One region of the Streptomyces sp. NPDC059897 genome, then DNA from elsewhere that is predicted to be linked to it. Evidence: riboswitches for the same ligand, from Rfam matches in the RefSeq annotation. Region 1 holds a riboswitch; the other holds the start of a gene.
The links. A riboswitch is a leader RNA that binds a small molecule or an ion and turns the genes downstream of it on or off. The one in region 1 is predicted to bind S-adenosylmethionine.
Positions count from the first base shown of each region.

Region 1 (7,544 bases):
TTGACGATCAGGATGTACGGGTCCTCGAGCGAGGCCTCCATACGCTCCATGTCGGTGGCGAAGTACGCCGAGATGTAGCCCTTGTCGAAGCGCATGCCCTCGGTGAGCTCGAGCTCCAGACCGAAGGTCTGGGACTCCTCGACCGTGATGACGCCTTCCTTGCCGACCTTGTCCATGGCCTCGGCGATGAGCTCGCCGATCTGGGTGTCGGCGGCCGAGATGGAGGCGGTGGAGGCGATCTGCTCCTTGGTCTCCACCTCCTTGGCCTGCTCGAGGAGGGCGGCGGAGACGGCCTCGGTGGCGCGCTCGATGCCGCGCTTGAGGGCCATCGGGTTGGCGCCGGCGGCTACGTTGCGAAGGCCTTCGCGAACGAGCGCCTGGGCCAGGACGGTCGCGGTCGTCGTGCCGTCACCGGCGACGTCGTCCGTCTTCTTCGCGACCTCCTTGACCAGCTCGGCGCCGATCTTCTCGTACGGGTCCTCGAGCTCGATCTCCTTGGCGATGGACACACCATCGTTGGTGATCGTGGGGGCGCCCCACTTCTTCTCGAGGACGACGTTGCGACCCTTGGGGCCCAGGGTCACCTTGACGGCGTCGGCGAGCTGGTTCATGCCGCGCTCGAGGCCGCGCCGTGCCTCCTCGTCGAACGCGATGATCTTGGCCATGTGAAGTGGTCCTCCCGGACGGGGTGGCTAACGCAAAAGGACCGTGCTGGTGCCCGCGACGGACGGCCTGCAGGCCTTGTGGCTCCTTGCACCACCCGGCCCCCGGACCTCACCGACCCGATCCAAGTTTTGTCACTCTCACTCGGAGAGTGCTAAGCCCAATGATTAGCACTCGACCCTGGAGAGTGCAAGGTGCTCCCGCGAAGCGGGATCGTTGAGGGGTGGTGGTCGGGCGACGGGCGGGCGCAAGGCCGTCCGCCAAAGGTGCAGGCAGCACGAAGGGCCCGCCCCCGGTTACCCGGGAGACGAGCCCTCCATGACGTGCGACGTACAAGCTTGCAGTCTGACGCGCGCGTTGTATCAGCCGGCGGCCACACGGACCATGTCCGCCTGCGGCCCCTTCTGGCCCTGCGAGATCTCGAACTCGACCCGCTGCCCCTCCTCGAGGGTGCGGTAGCCGTCCATCTGAATCGCGCTGTAGTGGACGAAAACATCCGCACCACCGTCGACCGCGATGAAGCCGTACCCCTTCTCCGCGTTGAACCACTTGACGGTGCCCTGAGCCATGCCTAACTCCCCTATTACTGGCCCTTGCGCAGGACCGCACTTCGCGGACCCGGGTCAGACCTCACGCCCCATGGGATATGGGGGTGTGCGCCGGAACGCGTCGACCGCGGCTGAATGTATCTGCCCAACTGCCGTCTGCAACAGGTCAGTCGGACGAGAATTCTGGGCACGCCAGATCGGGGAAACCGGGCCAACTCACCGGATCCCGGGGCAAGCCGGGCCGCGTAAATGCCGTAAAAGGCCCGAAAGGGCCGGGCACTTTGGCTACTTCTTGTCGGGCGGCGGGCGAGAACTCATATGCGCCCGTCATGCACCGCTCGCGGAAACGCAGCAGCTTCCCCAACTGTACCGCGCTCAACCATGCAGAATTGCCCCCTCCGCTTCTCTCGCGGAGGGGGCAATTCGGATAACTCTGGGTAGACCTACAAAAGATCAGCCGCCGGCGACGGCGGGAATGATCGAGACCCCGGCACCGTCCGGCGTCGCCGTCTGAAGGCCCTGCTCGAAGCGGACGTCGTCGTCGTTCACGTAGACGTTCACGAAGCGGCGCAGCTTGCCCTGGTCGTCGAGGACGCGGGCGGCGATGCCGGTGTGGTTCTTCTCGAGGTCGGCGATGACGTCGGCGAGGGTGGCGCCCTCGGCGGCGACCTCGGACTGCCCGCCGGTGTAGGTGCGCAGGATGGTGGGGATGCGAACGTTGACGCTCATGCGGTAACTCCCGGTGCTACAAGTTCGGTTGGCTCAGCGGTCGGCTGGGCCGGGTGATCGGCTGGGCTCAGAGGTCGGCGGCGAGGCCGGCCTCGCGGAACGCGTCCAGGCTCGGCCGGATCGTCGCGGTGGCCTGCGAGGACTCGGCGACCGCGTCGAGCGTCTTGAGCCCGTCACCGGTGTTCAGGACGACGGTGGTGAGCGACGGGTCGATCTGGCCCGCCTCGATGAGCTTCTTGGTGACACCCAGCGTGACGCCGCCCGCCGTCTCGGCGAAGATGCCCTCCGTGCGCGCGAGCAGCTTGATCGCGTCGACGACCTGCTCGTCGTTCACGTCCTCCACGGCGCCGCCGGTGCGGCGCGCGATGTCGAGGACGTAGGGGCCGTCGGCGGGGTTGCCGATGGCGAGGGACTTGGCGATGGTGGTCGGCTTCTGCGGGCGGACCACGTCGTGGCCGCCCTTGTAGGCGACGGAGACCGGGGAGCAGCCCTCGGCCTGGGCGCCGAAGAGCTTGTAGGGCTTGTCCTCGACGAGGCCGAGCTTGATCAGCTCCTTCAGGCCCTTGTCGATCTTCGTGAACTGCGAGCCGGACGCGATCGGGATGACCAGCTGGTCGGGCAGGACCCAGCCCAGCTGCTCGCAGATCTCGTACGCGAGCGTCTTTGAACCCTCGCCGTAGTACGGGCGGAGGTTGACGTTGACGAAGCCCCAGCCCTCGCCCAGCGGGTCGCCGATGAGCTCGGAGCAGAAGCGGTTCACGTCGTCGTAGTTGCCCTCGATGGCGACGAGGTCACCGCCGTAGACACCGGCCATGACGACCTTGCCCTGCTCCAGGTCGTGCGGGATGAACACGCAGGACCGGAAGCCGGCGCGGGCGGCGGCGGCGCCGACGGCGCCGGCCAGGTTGCCGGTGGAGGAGCAGGAGAGCGTGGTGAAGCCGAAGGCGCGGGCGGCCTCGATGGCCTGCGCGACGACGCGGTCCTTGAAGGAGTGCGTCGGGTTGCCGGAGTCGTCCTTGACGAACAACTTGCCCTCGGCGACGCCCAGTTCGCGGCCGAGGTTGTCGGCCTTGACGAGCTTGGTCCAGCCCGGGTTCAGGTTCGGCTTCTCGGCGACGTCGGCCGGGACGGGCAGCAGCGGGGCGTAGCGCCAGATGTTGGCGGGGCCTGCCTCGATCTGCTTGCGCAGGGCCTCGGGGTCACCGACGGGCAGGTCGTATGCGACTTCGAGGGGACCGAAACACTCGGCGCAGGCGAAGACGGGGCCGAGCGGGACGACGGCGCCGCACTCGCGGCAGGAGAGGCCGGAGGCCGGACCCAGGTCGACGGCGACGGCGGTTTCGGTGGCGACAGTCTGTACAGCCATGAGAGGCGAGGCCCTTTCTCCTCATCTTCCTCGCGACGCATCTCGCCACGAGACGGATTTGGCACCTTCACTAGCCGGGAGCCTCGCGGGCGCACTGCGATGTGCGGACGAGACCGGCTGGAGGGTTGCCGGGGCTTCAACGGGCCGTATCCCTCTGCCCCTCTGGATGAGCGGTATTCGATTGTGTGGATTCAGTTGTGTACGGCAGGCGACCCCCGACATGCGATGGTCACCGGCCTTGTTCAAGACTGTAACCGAAGGCCCGGACCCTTGAGATAGTCGTCCGAACCGCGAGATGGATCACATGTCGATCCTGAGGGAAGGAACCCAGACCGTGCTGGAAGAGGTCGAGCGCTGGCTGAACAGGCGCTCCTGGTCCGTGGCGGACCATCCGCTGCACCGGTTGGTCGCGGCCAAGCACGCCTCGGGTCAGACGGTGAGTGTCGTACTGCCCGCGCTGAACGAGGAGGAGACGGTCGGCGAGATCGTCTCCGAGATCCGGCGGACGCTGATGACGGACGCGGTGCCGCTCGTCGACGAGCTCGTCGTGATCGACTCCGGTTCCACCGACCGCACCTCCGAGGTCGCGGCGGCGGCCGGGGCGCGCGTCGAGCACCGGGACACGATCCTGCCGCGGGTTCCGGTCAGGGCCGGCAAGGGCGAGGTGCTGTGGCGCTCCCTGTTCGTCACTTCCGGTGACATCGTGTGCTTCGTCGACGCCGATCTGAAGGAGTTCTCCGCGGACTTCGTCTCCGGGATCGTGGGACCGCTGCTCACCGAGCCGGGCGTGCACTTCGTGAAGGCGATGTACGACCGCCCGCTGGCCGGGGCGGCCGGCCAGGGCGGCCGGGTGACGGAGCTGATGGCGCGGCCGATCCTCAATCTGCACTGGCCCCAACTGGCCGGATTCGTGCAGCCGTTGGGCGGCGAGTACGCGGCCCGGCGCTCGCTGCTCGAACGGCTGCCGTTCCCCGTCGGGTACGGCGTGGAGCTCGGTCTGCTCGTGGACGCGCTGCACACCGTGGGCCTCGACGCGCTCGCCCAGGTCGACGTCGGTGTGCGCAAGCACCGGCACCAGGACGGGCAGGCGCTCGGCCGGATGGCGGCGGCGATCTACCGCACCGCCCAGCTGCGCCTCGCGCGCGGGCACCTTGTGAGGCCGGTGCTCACGCAGTTCGAGCGCGGCGAGGACGGCTTCGAGCCGCACACCCACCCGGTGGACACGGAGGAACGCCAGCCGATGATCGAAATCGGTGAGTACGCGGAGCGTCGCGTGGCATAAGCGCGGAATGATCGTATGTTTTGCCTAAATTGCCCTTTATGTTGCTTAGACATCTTCAGGGCAAGGCGGCCTGCGCCGTCGCGACCGCCCTTGCCGCCTGCATGGCGGGACTGGCACCGGGCCCCGCCTCCGCGGATGTGGTCTCCCCCTTCGCCAAGCGCTACGACGAATCGATCTACGGCGACTTCAAGACCATCGGCAACACGGTCATGGGCTGCCCGACGGACGACGCCGCCATGGCCGCGCGCTGCGCCGTCGCCGCGAACGGCGAGGGCACGGACAACAACAACACGTTCGACATGCGGCGGATCAACACCGCGGGCACGACGGACGGCTACGGCTCCAGCACCGGCCGGGTCACCATCCCGCCCGGCGCCGAGGTCGCCCACGCCCGCCTCTTCTACGGCGGCAACGACGGCACGTACAAGGGCCCGAGCGGGGCTCAGATGAAGCGCTGCGACATCTCCGGCGCCGACGTGGACCCCTCGCCCGGCGACCCGATGGACGCGGCGCCCGCGGTCGGCGTGAACGGCACGGCCCCGGCCAAGGTCTCCCCCGAGAACCTGGTCAGGGACCCCGCCTCCACCAACGGCCCGCACTACTACACGGGCGAGGCCGACGTGACGAGCCTGTTCAGCGGGGTCACCGGCACCGGCGCCCCGGTCCCGGTCTCGGTCGGCGACATCTGGGCGCCCTCGGGCAAGGGCTGCGTGGCCGGCTGGTCGATGACCGTCGTCTACAAGTACGACGCCCCGAACGAGACCTACGCTCCGGACCGCCGCAACGTCTACATCTACGGCGGCCACGTCCTGCAGCGCTCCACCTCCCCGGCCACCCGGGTCACCGTCGACGGCTTCTACCGGACCTCGGGCACCCCGCACGCGAGCGTCACCGCGTACGAGGGCGACTGGAACACGCCGGGCGACAAGTTCGCCGTCGGCGGCAAGAACATCGCCGAGAAGCACACCGGCAACACCAACAACTTCTTCATCTCCGAGGACGACGGCGCCCTCGACCCGAAGATGATCAACAACCTGAGCATCGACGCGAAGGAGTTCGACGTCACGGGCGGCGGCTCCGCGCGGGCCGCCGGGGCCGAGCCGATCCCGGTCGGGTCGACCTCCACGACGCTCGGCTTCTCGACCAAGGGCGACACGTACGTCCCCTCGGCGCTCGCCCTGTCCGTCCCGGTGCCGGACCTGGAGATCTCCAAGACGGCGAGCCCGGCGAAAGTGGAGCCCGGCGACACGGTGACGTACACGGTGAAGGCGAAGAACGTCAGCCGGCTGCCGTACCCCCACGCCAAGTTCACCGACGACCTCACCGCGAACCTCGACGACGCGACGTACAACCACGACGCGAAGGCGAGCATCGGCGACGTCTCCTACACCGAGCCGAAGATCAACTTCACCGGTGACATCCCGGCGGGCGAGACCGCGACCGTCACCTACTCGGTGAAGGTCGACGACCCGGTGAGCGGCGACGGCAAGCTCACGAACAGCGTCACCGCCGACACTCCGCGCACCAACTGCGAGGAGGGCTCCACGGACGCGCGGTGCGGTATCGCGCCCGTCATCGAGCGGGAGGAGCCGGCGCCCTCGCCGACCAGCCCGACGCCCACACCCACGCCCACGCCGACTCCGACGAAGCAGCCGGGTGAGCAGACGCATGAGCCGACGCCGACCCCGTCGGCGAGCAGCCAGAGCCCGCAGGCTCGGCCCACCCCGCCGAACCCGCCGACTCCCCCGAACCCGCCGAGCTCCGGCGAGATGGCCGAGACCGGCACCGACTCGCACCTGCCGCTGTACGGCGGGCTCGCCGTCGCCCTGTGCGGGCTCGGCGCGCTGATCCTCGCCGCGGTCCGCGGCCGCAAGGACTGACCCGAGCACCGCTCTCGTATACGGCCGGGCCCCCGACGGGGCCCGGCCTTACGTTTGAACGTTTCCGGGCCGGGCTAGCGTGCCCGTATGAGTTCCACGACGCATGGTGCTGCTGAGGTTCTCGTCGCGTCCAACCGCGGCCCGGTCTCGTACGTCCTCGACGACGCGGGAGGCATCGGGGCCAAGCGCGGCGGGGGCGGTCTGGTGTCGGCGCTGAGCGTCGTCGAGGACAAACTGTGGGTGTGCTCGGCGCTCGGCGAGGGCGACCGGGAGGCGGTGCGCCGCGGGGTCACCGAGCCCGGCGTACGGATGCTGGACATCGACGCCGAGGTGCACACGGACGCGTACAACGGGATCGCGAACTCGGTGCTGTGGTTCGTGCACCACATGCTGTACCAGACGCCTCTGGAGCCGGCCTTCGGCCCGGAGTTCCGCAGGCAGTGGGCGTCCTACGAGGCGTACAACCGGGCCTTCGCCGAGGCGCTCGCCGAGGAGGCGGCGCCGGGCGCGACGGTCGTCGTGCAGGACTACCACCTGACGCTGGTGCCGGGCATGCTCCGCGAACTCCGCGGGGACCTGCGCATCGGCCACTTCTCGCACACGCCGTGGGCGCCCGTCGACTACTTCCGGATGCTGCCCGACGACATCGCCGAGCAGGTGCTCAAGGGCATGCTCGGTGCCGACCGCTGTGCGTTCCTGACCCGGCGCTGGGCGGACGCCTTCACCGACTGCTGTACGCATCTCGTGGGCGGCACGTCCGGGACCCGGATCGGGGTGCACGGGCTCGGCGCAGACGCGGACTTCCTGCGCGAGCGGGCGCACCGGGACGACGTGGAGGAGCGGCTGACGGCGCTGCGTGCGCAGATCGGCGGGGACGGTTCGCGGAAGGTGATCGTCCGGGTCGACCGCACCGAGCTGTCGAAGAACATCGTGCGGGGGCTCCAGGCCTACGAGCTGCTCCTGGAGGAGCGGCCCGAGTGGCGGGAGCGGGTCGTGCACGTCGCGTTCGCGTACCCGTCGCGGCAGGACCTGGCCGTGTACCGGGACTACACGGACGAGGTGGCGCGGGTCGCCGA
Region 1 covers NZ_JBHWKQ010000064.1:1,194-8,737, forward strand. Annotated here, with positions in the region: gene groL (chaperonin GroEL) at 1-665, opposite strand, end outside; gene ACFV9W_RS37170 (cold-shock protein) at 1,026-1,232, opposite strand; gene ACFV9W_RS37175 (MoaD/ThiS family protein) at 1,665-1,940, opposite strand; gene thrC (threonine synthase) at 2,008-3,306, opposite strand; SAM riboswitch class I at 3,325-3,479, opposite strand; gene ACFV9W_RS37185 (glucosyl-3-phosphoglycerate synthase) at 3,641-4,588, shown strand; gene ACFV9W_RS37190 (hypothetical protein) at 4,627-6,468, shown strand; gene ACFV9W_RS37195 (trehalose-6-phosphate synthase) at 6,556-7,544, shown strand, end outside.

Region 2 (7,544 bases), on a different contig from region 1:
TGCGCACCACCGCCGCGCAGCTCACCGAGCAGGACCTCACCCGGCGCATCCCGGTGCAGGGCCGCGACGACATCGCGGCGCTCGCCGAGACGTTCAACGGGATGCTCGACCGCCTGGAGCGGGCGTTCGCCGCGCAGCGCGAGTTCGTCGACGACGCCGGGCACGAGCTGCGTACGCCCATCACCATCGTCCGCGGCCATCTGGAGCTGATGGGCGACGATCCGCGCGAGCGCGAGGAGACGGTGCGGATCGTGATGGAGGAGCTGGACCGGATGAGCCGCATCGTCGAGGACCTGCTGCTCCTCGCGAAGGCGGAGCGCCCGGACTTCGTGACACCGGAGCCGGTGCAGCTCGCCGAGCTGACCGCCGACGTCTTCGTCAAGGCGCGGGCGCTCGGCGAGCGGGACTGGCGGCTCGCCGAGGTCGCCGACACCGAGGCCGAGCTCGACCCGCAGCGGATCACGCAGGCGATGGTCCAGCTCGCGCAGAACGCGGTGCAGCACACCGTGCCCGGTCAGCGGATAGGAATCGGCTCGCGGGTGGTGCGCGACCGGGCCGAGCGCGAGCGCGTCGAGCTGTACGTCGCCGACACCGGGCCCGGCGTCACCGAGCAGGACGCCGCGGTGATCTTCGAGCGGTTCCGGCGGGGCACCGCGCGGCGCGGCTCGCGCGGCACGGGCGCCGGGCTCGGCCTCGCGATCGTCCAGGCCATCGCCGAAGGACACGGCGGCCGCGCCGAGCTGGGCCGCACCGACGAGGGCGGAGCCACCTTCACCCTCGTACTCAACCGGAGGACGGAACCCCGATGAACCGCATCCTGATCGTGGAGGACGAGGAGCGCATCGCCTCCTTCGTGGAGAAGGGGCTGCGCGCCGGCGGCTTCACGACGACGGTCGTCGGGGACGGCGACTCCGCCCACGACTACGCCCTGACCGGCGGCTTCGACCTCATCGTCCTGGACATCGGGCTGCCCGGCAGGGACGGCTTCACGGTCCTGCGGCAGCTGCGCGAGGCCCGCGTGACGACCCCGGTCATCGTGCTGACCGCCCGCGACTCGGTGCGGGACACGGTGGCGGGCCTGGAGGGCGGCGCCGACGACTGGATGACCAAGCCGTTCCGCTTCGAGGAGCTCCTCGCGCGGGTCCGGCTGCGGCTGCGGACCGCCTCCGGCACGCCCGAGGTGACGATGCTGGGCAGCGGGGACCTCACGCTCGACCTGCGGACGCGGCGGGCCAGAGCGGAGGGGCAGACCGTGGACCTGACGGCGCGTGAGTTCGTCCTGCTCGAGCTGTTCCTGCGCCATCCCGGCCAGGTCCTCTCGCGCGAGCAGATCCTGTCCCACGTGTGGGGATACGACTTCGATCCCGGGTCGAACATCGTGGACGTGTACGTGCGGGCGCTGCGCAAGAAACTCGGCGCCCGGCATGTGGAGACGGTGCGCGGGATGGGGTACCGGCTGCCGGGCTGACGACCCGCCAAGTCCGTGAATTTCCTTTCATTTACGGCTCATTGAGGGCTCACCGCCCCGCACCACGCTGTTCAGCGTGACCCTGAACCTCCGCAACGCCGCGACCCTGTGCATCGCCCTCAGCATCTGCGCGCTGCTCGTGGTCCCCGGCAACTTCCCCGGCCTGACCGGCGACGCCCGGCTCACGCTCGCCGTGTTCGCCCTCGCGACCTGCGCGTGGATCGGCACGTCGATCGACGACACGTACATCGCGCTCGGCGCGGGCCTCGCGCTCACCGCGACGGGCGTGATCAGCAGCGAGACCCTCTTCGGCACCCTCGGCGACGAGACGGTGTGGCTGCTGATCTGCGCGTTCGTGCTCGCCGCCGCCGTGGCCCGCACCGGCCTCGCGGGACGGGCGGCGGCGTTCCTGGTCAGCGGGGCCCGCAGCGTACGGCAGCTGACGCATCTGACGACCGCCGCCCTGGTGGTCACGGCCTTCGCGGTGCCCGCCACGTCGGGGCGCGCCGCGCTCGCGCTGCCCGTCTTCCTGGCCCTCGCGAAGGTGCTCGCCGACCGGCGGCGGCTCGTCGTGATGCTGGCCCTGCTCTTCCCCACGGTCATCCTGCTCTCCGCCGTGGCCACACTGATCGGCGCCGGCGCGCACCTCATCACGGTGTCCGTGCTGTGGGAGGCGACGGGCGACCGGATCGGCTTCACCCAGTGGCTGCTGCTCGGCCTGCCACTCGCCATCGCCTCGTCCCATCTGGCGGCGGAGGCCGTGCTCCTGACGACGACGCGGCGCGCGGACCGCAAGGGTCCGGTGCGGATCACCATGGACGACCTCCAGGAGCACAGCGAGAAGCCGGTGACCGGGGCGTGGGAGCCGGCCGAGACGCGCTGCGCCCTGCTGCTCGCCACGGTGGTCGCCCTGTGGTGCAGCGAACCGCTGCACCAGGTGCCGCCCGCCGTCGTCGCGCTGATCGGCGCGGTCGTCGCGGCCTCCCCCGCGCTCGGCACCGTCCACCTCAAGGACGCGCTCAAGACCGTGCCCTGGTCACTGCTGCTCTTCATGGCGGCCACGATGGCGATGGGCGTCGCGCTCGCCGAGTCGGGCGCCGCGAAGTGGCTGGTCGGCGGGGTCCCGCTGGATCTGCCGCCGTGGTTGTTCCTCGCCGTGGTGATCGCGGTGAGCACCGCCGCGCACCTGGTCCTGCAGTCCCGCTCGGCCCGCTCCTCCGTACTCGTCCCGCTCGTCGTGGCGGCGGCGATCGGCGCGGGCGTCAACCCGGTCGCCGCAGCCCTCGCGTCCACCGCCGCCGCGGGCTTCTGCCACACGCTGCCCGCGTCCGCGAAGCCGGTGACGCTCTTCGCCGACATACCCGGCACCCCTACCTACACCCCGCGCGACCTGCTGCGCCTGTCCGCGGTCCTGGCCCCGCTGACGGCCGCCGCCGTACTGCTCTGCGCGCTCACCCTGTGGCCGCTGCTCGGCGTGCCCGTCCGCTGAATCCACCTTGGAGACCATGATGCTGACCCACTTCGCCATCGCCCCCAGCGGCTTCAAGGAGTCCCTGTCCGCGGGCGCCGCGGCCGAGGCCATCGCCGCCGGTGTACGCCGCGTGGTGCCGGACGCCGAGACCGACCTGATCCCCCTCGTGGACGGCGGCGAGGGCACGGCCCGCGCGCTGGCCGCCGAGAGCGGCGGACGCCTGGTGGCGCTGCCCGCGACGGGCCCGGTCGGCGAGCGCGTCGGCACGCACTTCGCGCTGCTGCCCGATGGCACCGCGGTCGTCGAGATGGCGGCCGTGGCCGGGCTCTCGCTCGTCCCCCGCGAGCTGCGCGACCCCGGCGCCACGACGACGTACGGGGTCGGCGAGCTGATCCGCGCGGCCCTCGACGCGGGCTCCCGCCGCATCCTGGTGGGCTGCGGCGACTCCGGCACCTCGGACGGCGGCGCGGGCGCGCTGCAAGCGCTCGGCGCCCGGCTGCTCGACGCGGACGATCTGCAAATCCCGCTCGGCGGGCGGGAGTTGGCGCATCTGCGGCGCATCGACCCGAGCGGCCTCGACCCGCGCCTGAAGGAGACCGAGATCCGGGTGGCGTGCAATCCGTTCAACGTGCTGTGCGGGGAGCGCGGCGTGGCCCGCGTGTTCGGCCCGCAGAAGGGCGCGACGCCCACGCAGGTCGAGCAGTTGGCGGCCGCCCTCGAACACTGGGCGCACGTCCTGATGCGTGATCTGGATGTACGCACCGACCTGTTCGCGGGCCCCGGCACCGGCGCGTCCGGCGGGCTCGGCGCGGGTCTCGCGGCGCTCGGCGCGCAGCTCCTGCCCCGCTTCGACGTGCTCCTCGACCACCTCGACCTGGACTCCCGGCTCGCCCGCGCCGACCTGGTCGTCACCGCCGAGGGCGCCCTCGACCACCAGACGCCGCGCGGCAAGGTGCCCGCCGAAGTGGCCCGCCGCGCCAAGCGGTTCAACCGCCCGGTCCTCGCCCTCGCGGGCACCATCGGGGACGGCGCGCACACGGTGACGGCGACCGGGGTCGACGCCTACAGCTCGATCCTGCCGGCACCGGTGTCGCTCGCGGAGGCGCTGGGCCGGGGCGGCGAGTTCCTCACGGACGCCACCGAGCGGGCCCTGCGGATGATCCTGCTGGGCAGCCGCCTGCCCGGGGGACGGCAACCGGTTCAGGCGCTCGCGGTGTCCGGCACGCAGCGCCCGTCCTCGGTGCGGTAGTTCCACCGCGCACCGTCCCGCACGAGCTCCGTCACGGCGGACACGAACCGCTCCACGTGCTCGTCGGGGGTGCCGGCTCCGAAGCTGACACGGATGGCGTTGAGCGACTTCTCGCCCGGCGCGGCCTCCGGGGCGCCGCACTCGCCCTGCTGCTGCGGGTCCGAGCCGAGCAGCGTGCGCACCAGCGGGTGGGCGCAGAACAGGCCGTCGCGGACCCCGATGCCGTACTCGGCGGAGAGCGCGGCGGCGAAGTGCGAGGAGTTCCAGCCGTCGACGACGAACGAGAGGACGCCCACGCGCGGCGCGTCGTCGCCGAACAGGGACAGCACCTTCACCTCGGGCACCTGGGCGAGCCCGTCCTGGACCTTGCGGATCAGGTACTGCTCGCGGGCGACGAGGTTGTCGAACCCGGCCTCGGTGAGCGCCTTGCAGGCGGAGGCGATGGAGTACACGCCGATGACGTTCGGGGAACCGGCCTCGTGGCGGGCCGCGGTGGTCTGCCACTCGACGTCGACCCCGCCGTCCACGCGCCGCGCGACCTTCTTCGAGGCGCCGCCGCCCGCGAGGTACGGCTCGGCGGCCGTCAGCCAGTCGGAGCGGCCCGCGAGCACGCCCGAGCCGAACGGGGCGTACAGCTTGTGCCCGGAGAAGGCGACCCAGTCGACGTCCAGGTCCTGGACGGAGACGGGGTGATGGGGCGCGAGCTGCGCGGCGTCGAGCACGATGCGGGCACCGTGCGCGTGAGCGGCCGCCGCGAGCTCGCGCACCGGCCAGAGTTCACCGGTGACGTTGGAGGCACCGGTGACGCAGACGAGGGCGGGTCCGTAGGGGTCGCGCTCGGCGAGGGCGCGCTCCAGCGTGTCGACGGCCTCGCCGGGCGTACGGGGCGCGTTGAGGTACGTGACCCGCGCGTCCCGCCACGGCAGCAGCGAGGCGTGGTGCTCGGTCTCGTAGACGAACACCTGGCAGTCGGCGGGCAGCGCGGCGGCGAGCAGGTTCAGCGAGTCGGTGGTGGACCGGGTGAAGACGACCTGGTCGCCCTCCCGGCAGCCGAGGAACTCGGCGACGGCGGCCCGGGAGTTCTCGAACAGGTCGGTGGACAGCTGCGAGAGGTACCCGGCACCGCGGTGCACGCTGCCGTAGTACGGCGCGTAGGCGGCGACGTCGTCCCACACCCGCTGCAGGGCGGGCGCGCTGGCCGCGTAGTCGAGGGCGGCGTAGGTGACCTCGCCACCGGTGACGAGCGGCACGGTGACGTCCCGGCCGAGGACGGGGAGCGGGGCGATGGTCTCGGTACAGGCGGCGGCGTCGACGGAAACAGACATGGGTGAACTCCCTGGCGCGGTAAGCGAATTGACCACGCCGGAGCTCTGGACGACAGAGCTCTACGGCATGGAAAGAAAGATGCTGTGAATGTCAGTACAGCGGGTACGCGGAGGCGGGGCCGGAACGCCCTATCGCATTCGCTTGCTCACGAGACTGCTCCCTTGAGGACCAGGACCCCAGGGTTGCGAGGGGTCCGCGCTTGCCATACGCCTTGCTGCGTACGGCCTGGTCTTCACCCAGGGCACCCCGCCACGGACGGAGGGTTGCCGGACAGCGGGCTGGGGCCTTCTGCAGTGGATTAACACAGCGCTGTCACTCATGACCTTGGAGAGCATCCTGCCACACGTCTCAGGAACGGCAAGGGCGCAGTCCAAAATCTGGACTGCGCCCTGCGTCACATCTCGTACGCGGCTACCGGTTGCTGGCCGCCACCCACCGCTCCAGGGCGGCCTTCGCCGCGCCGGAGTCGATCGACTCGGCGGCCCGGTCCATGCCGGCCCGGATCTGCTCGACGAGCGTGCCCTCGCCCGGCCGCACGGCCACGAGCGCCGCCGCCGAGTTCAGCAGCACCGCGTCGCGCACGGGCCCCCGCTCGCCGTCGAGGAGCCGCCTCGCGACCTCGGCGTTGAACGAGGGGTCGCCGCCGCGCAGCGCCTCGATGGGCACGATGTCGATGCCGACGTCGCGCGGGTCGAAGGACTCCTCGCGCACGGCGCCGTCGCGCACCACCCACACGCGCGAGGTCCCGGTGGTGGTCAGCTCGTCGAGCCCGTCGTCGCCGCGGAACACCAGGGACGAGTTGCCGCGCTCGGCGAAGACCCCCGCCACGATCGGCGCCATCCGGGCATCGGCGACGCCGACGGCCTGCGCCTTCACCTTGGCCGGGTTGGTCAGCGGGCCCAGCAGGTTGAACACCGTGCGGATGCCGAGCTGGCCGCGCGCGGCGCCCGCGTAGCGCAGCGCCGGGTGGAACTTGATGGCGAAGCAGAACGTGATGCCGGCTTCCTCGGCGACCTCGGGCACCCGCTTCGGCGACAGGTCGAGATTGACGCCCAGCTTCTCCAGTACGTCGGAGGAGCCCGAGGCGGAGGAGGCGGCCCGGTTGCCGTGCTTGACGACCTTGGCCCCTGCGCCCGCGACGACGATCGCGGACATCGTGGAGATGTTGACCGTCTTGGCGCCGTCGCCGCCGGTGCCGACGATGTCGACGGTCTCGCCGGGCACCTCGATCACGTTGGCGTGCTCGTACATGCCGCGTACGAGACCGGAGATCTCCTGCACGGTCTCGCCCTTGGCGCGCAGCGCGACGGCGAACCCGGCGATCTGCGCGTCGGTGGCCTCGCCCCGCATGATCCGGTCCATCGCCCACGCGGTGTCGTCGGCGCTCTGGTCGCGGCCTTCGAGCAGGCCGTTCAGGACGGCGGGCCAGGAACGGCCCGCCGCGGTATTGCCTCCAGCGGGGTTCAAAGCGCTCATGGCCGCTCCTGTGTGCATCTGTGGGTGAAAGGTGCTGCGGCCCCACCCTATCCAGGTCCCGGGACCGCAAAGAGCCCCCGTCCAGGCAATGGACGAGGGCTCCCGCTGTGGCTTACAGCGACGGTTCAGAGATCAGTGGTGGCCGTGGCCGCTGGTGATCTCCTTGTACTCCTCGGCGGTCGGCTTCGGGATCTGGTTGTTCTCCCCGTAGTAACCGCGCGAGAGCTTGCCGCGCAGCTTCTGCAGCCGCGTGACCTTGCGCTCGACACCGTTCTCGTCGACCGTCGGGCCGAGCTCGACCGGCGCGTACTGCTCGTGCGCCGTGAGCGTGTGCAGGGCCTCCTGGTCGAGCGGCTCGTGCACCTCGACGAACTCACCGTGCGGCAGGCGCTTGATGATGCCGGACTCGCGCCCGTGCAGCACCTTGTCCTTGTCGCGGCGCTGGAGGCCGAGGCAGATCCGCTTGGTGACGATGAAGGCGATGACCGGGCCGACGAAGAACGCGATCCGGACGAACCAGGTGATCGCATTGATCGACAGGTGGAAGTGCGTCG
Region 2 covers NZ_JBHWKQ010000065.1:14,388-21,931, forward strand. Annotated here, with positions in the region: gene ACFV9W_RS37425 (ATP-binding protein) at 1-809, shown strand, start outside; gene ACFV9W_RS37430 (response regulator transcription factor) at 806-1,468, shown strand; gene ACFV9W_RS37435 (SLC13 family permease) at 1,545-2,957, shown strand; gene ACFV9W_RS37440 (glycerate kinase) at 2,977-4,188, shown strand; gene ACFV9W_RS37445 (aminotransferase class V-fold PLP-dependent enzyme) at 4,140-5,513, opposite strand; SAM riboswitch class IV at 5,705-5,838, opposite strand; gene trpD (anthranilate phosphoribosyltransferase) at 5,926-6,990, opposite strand; gene ACFV9W_RS37455 (cytochrome bc complex cytochrome b subunit) at 7,123-7,544, opposite strand, start outside.
Region 2: another riboswitch for S-adenosylmethionine. It lies ahead of ACFV9W_RS37445 (aminotransferase class V-fold PLP-dependent enzyme); the one in region 1 lies ahead of thrC (threonine synthase).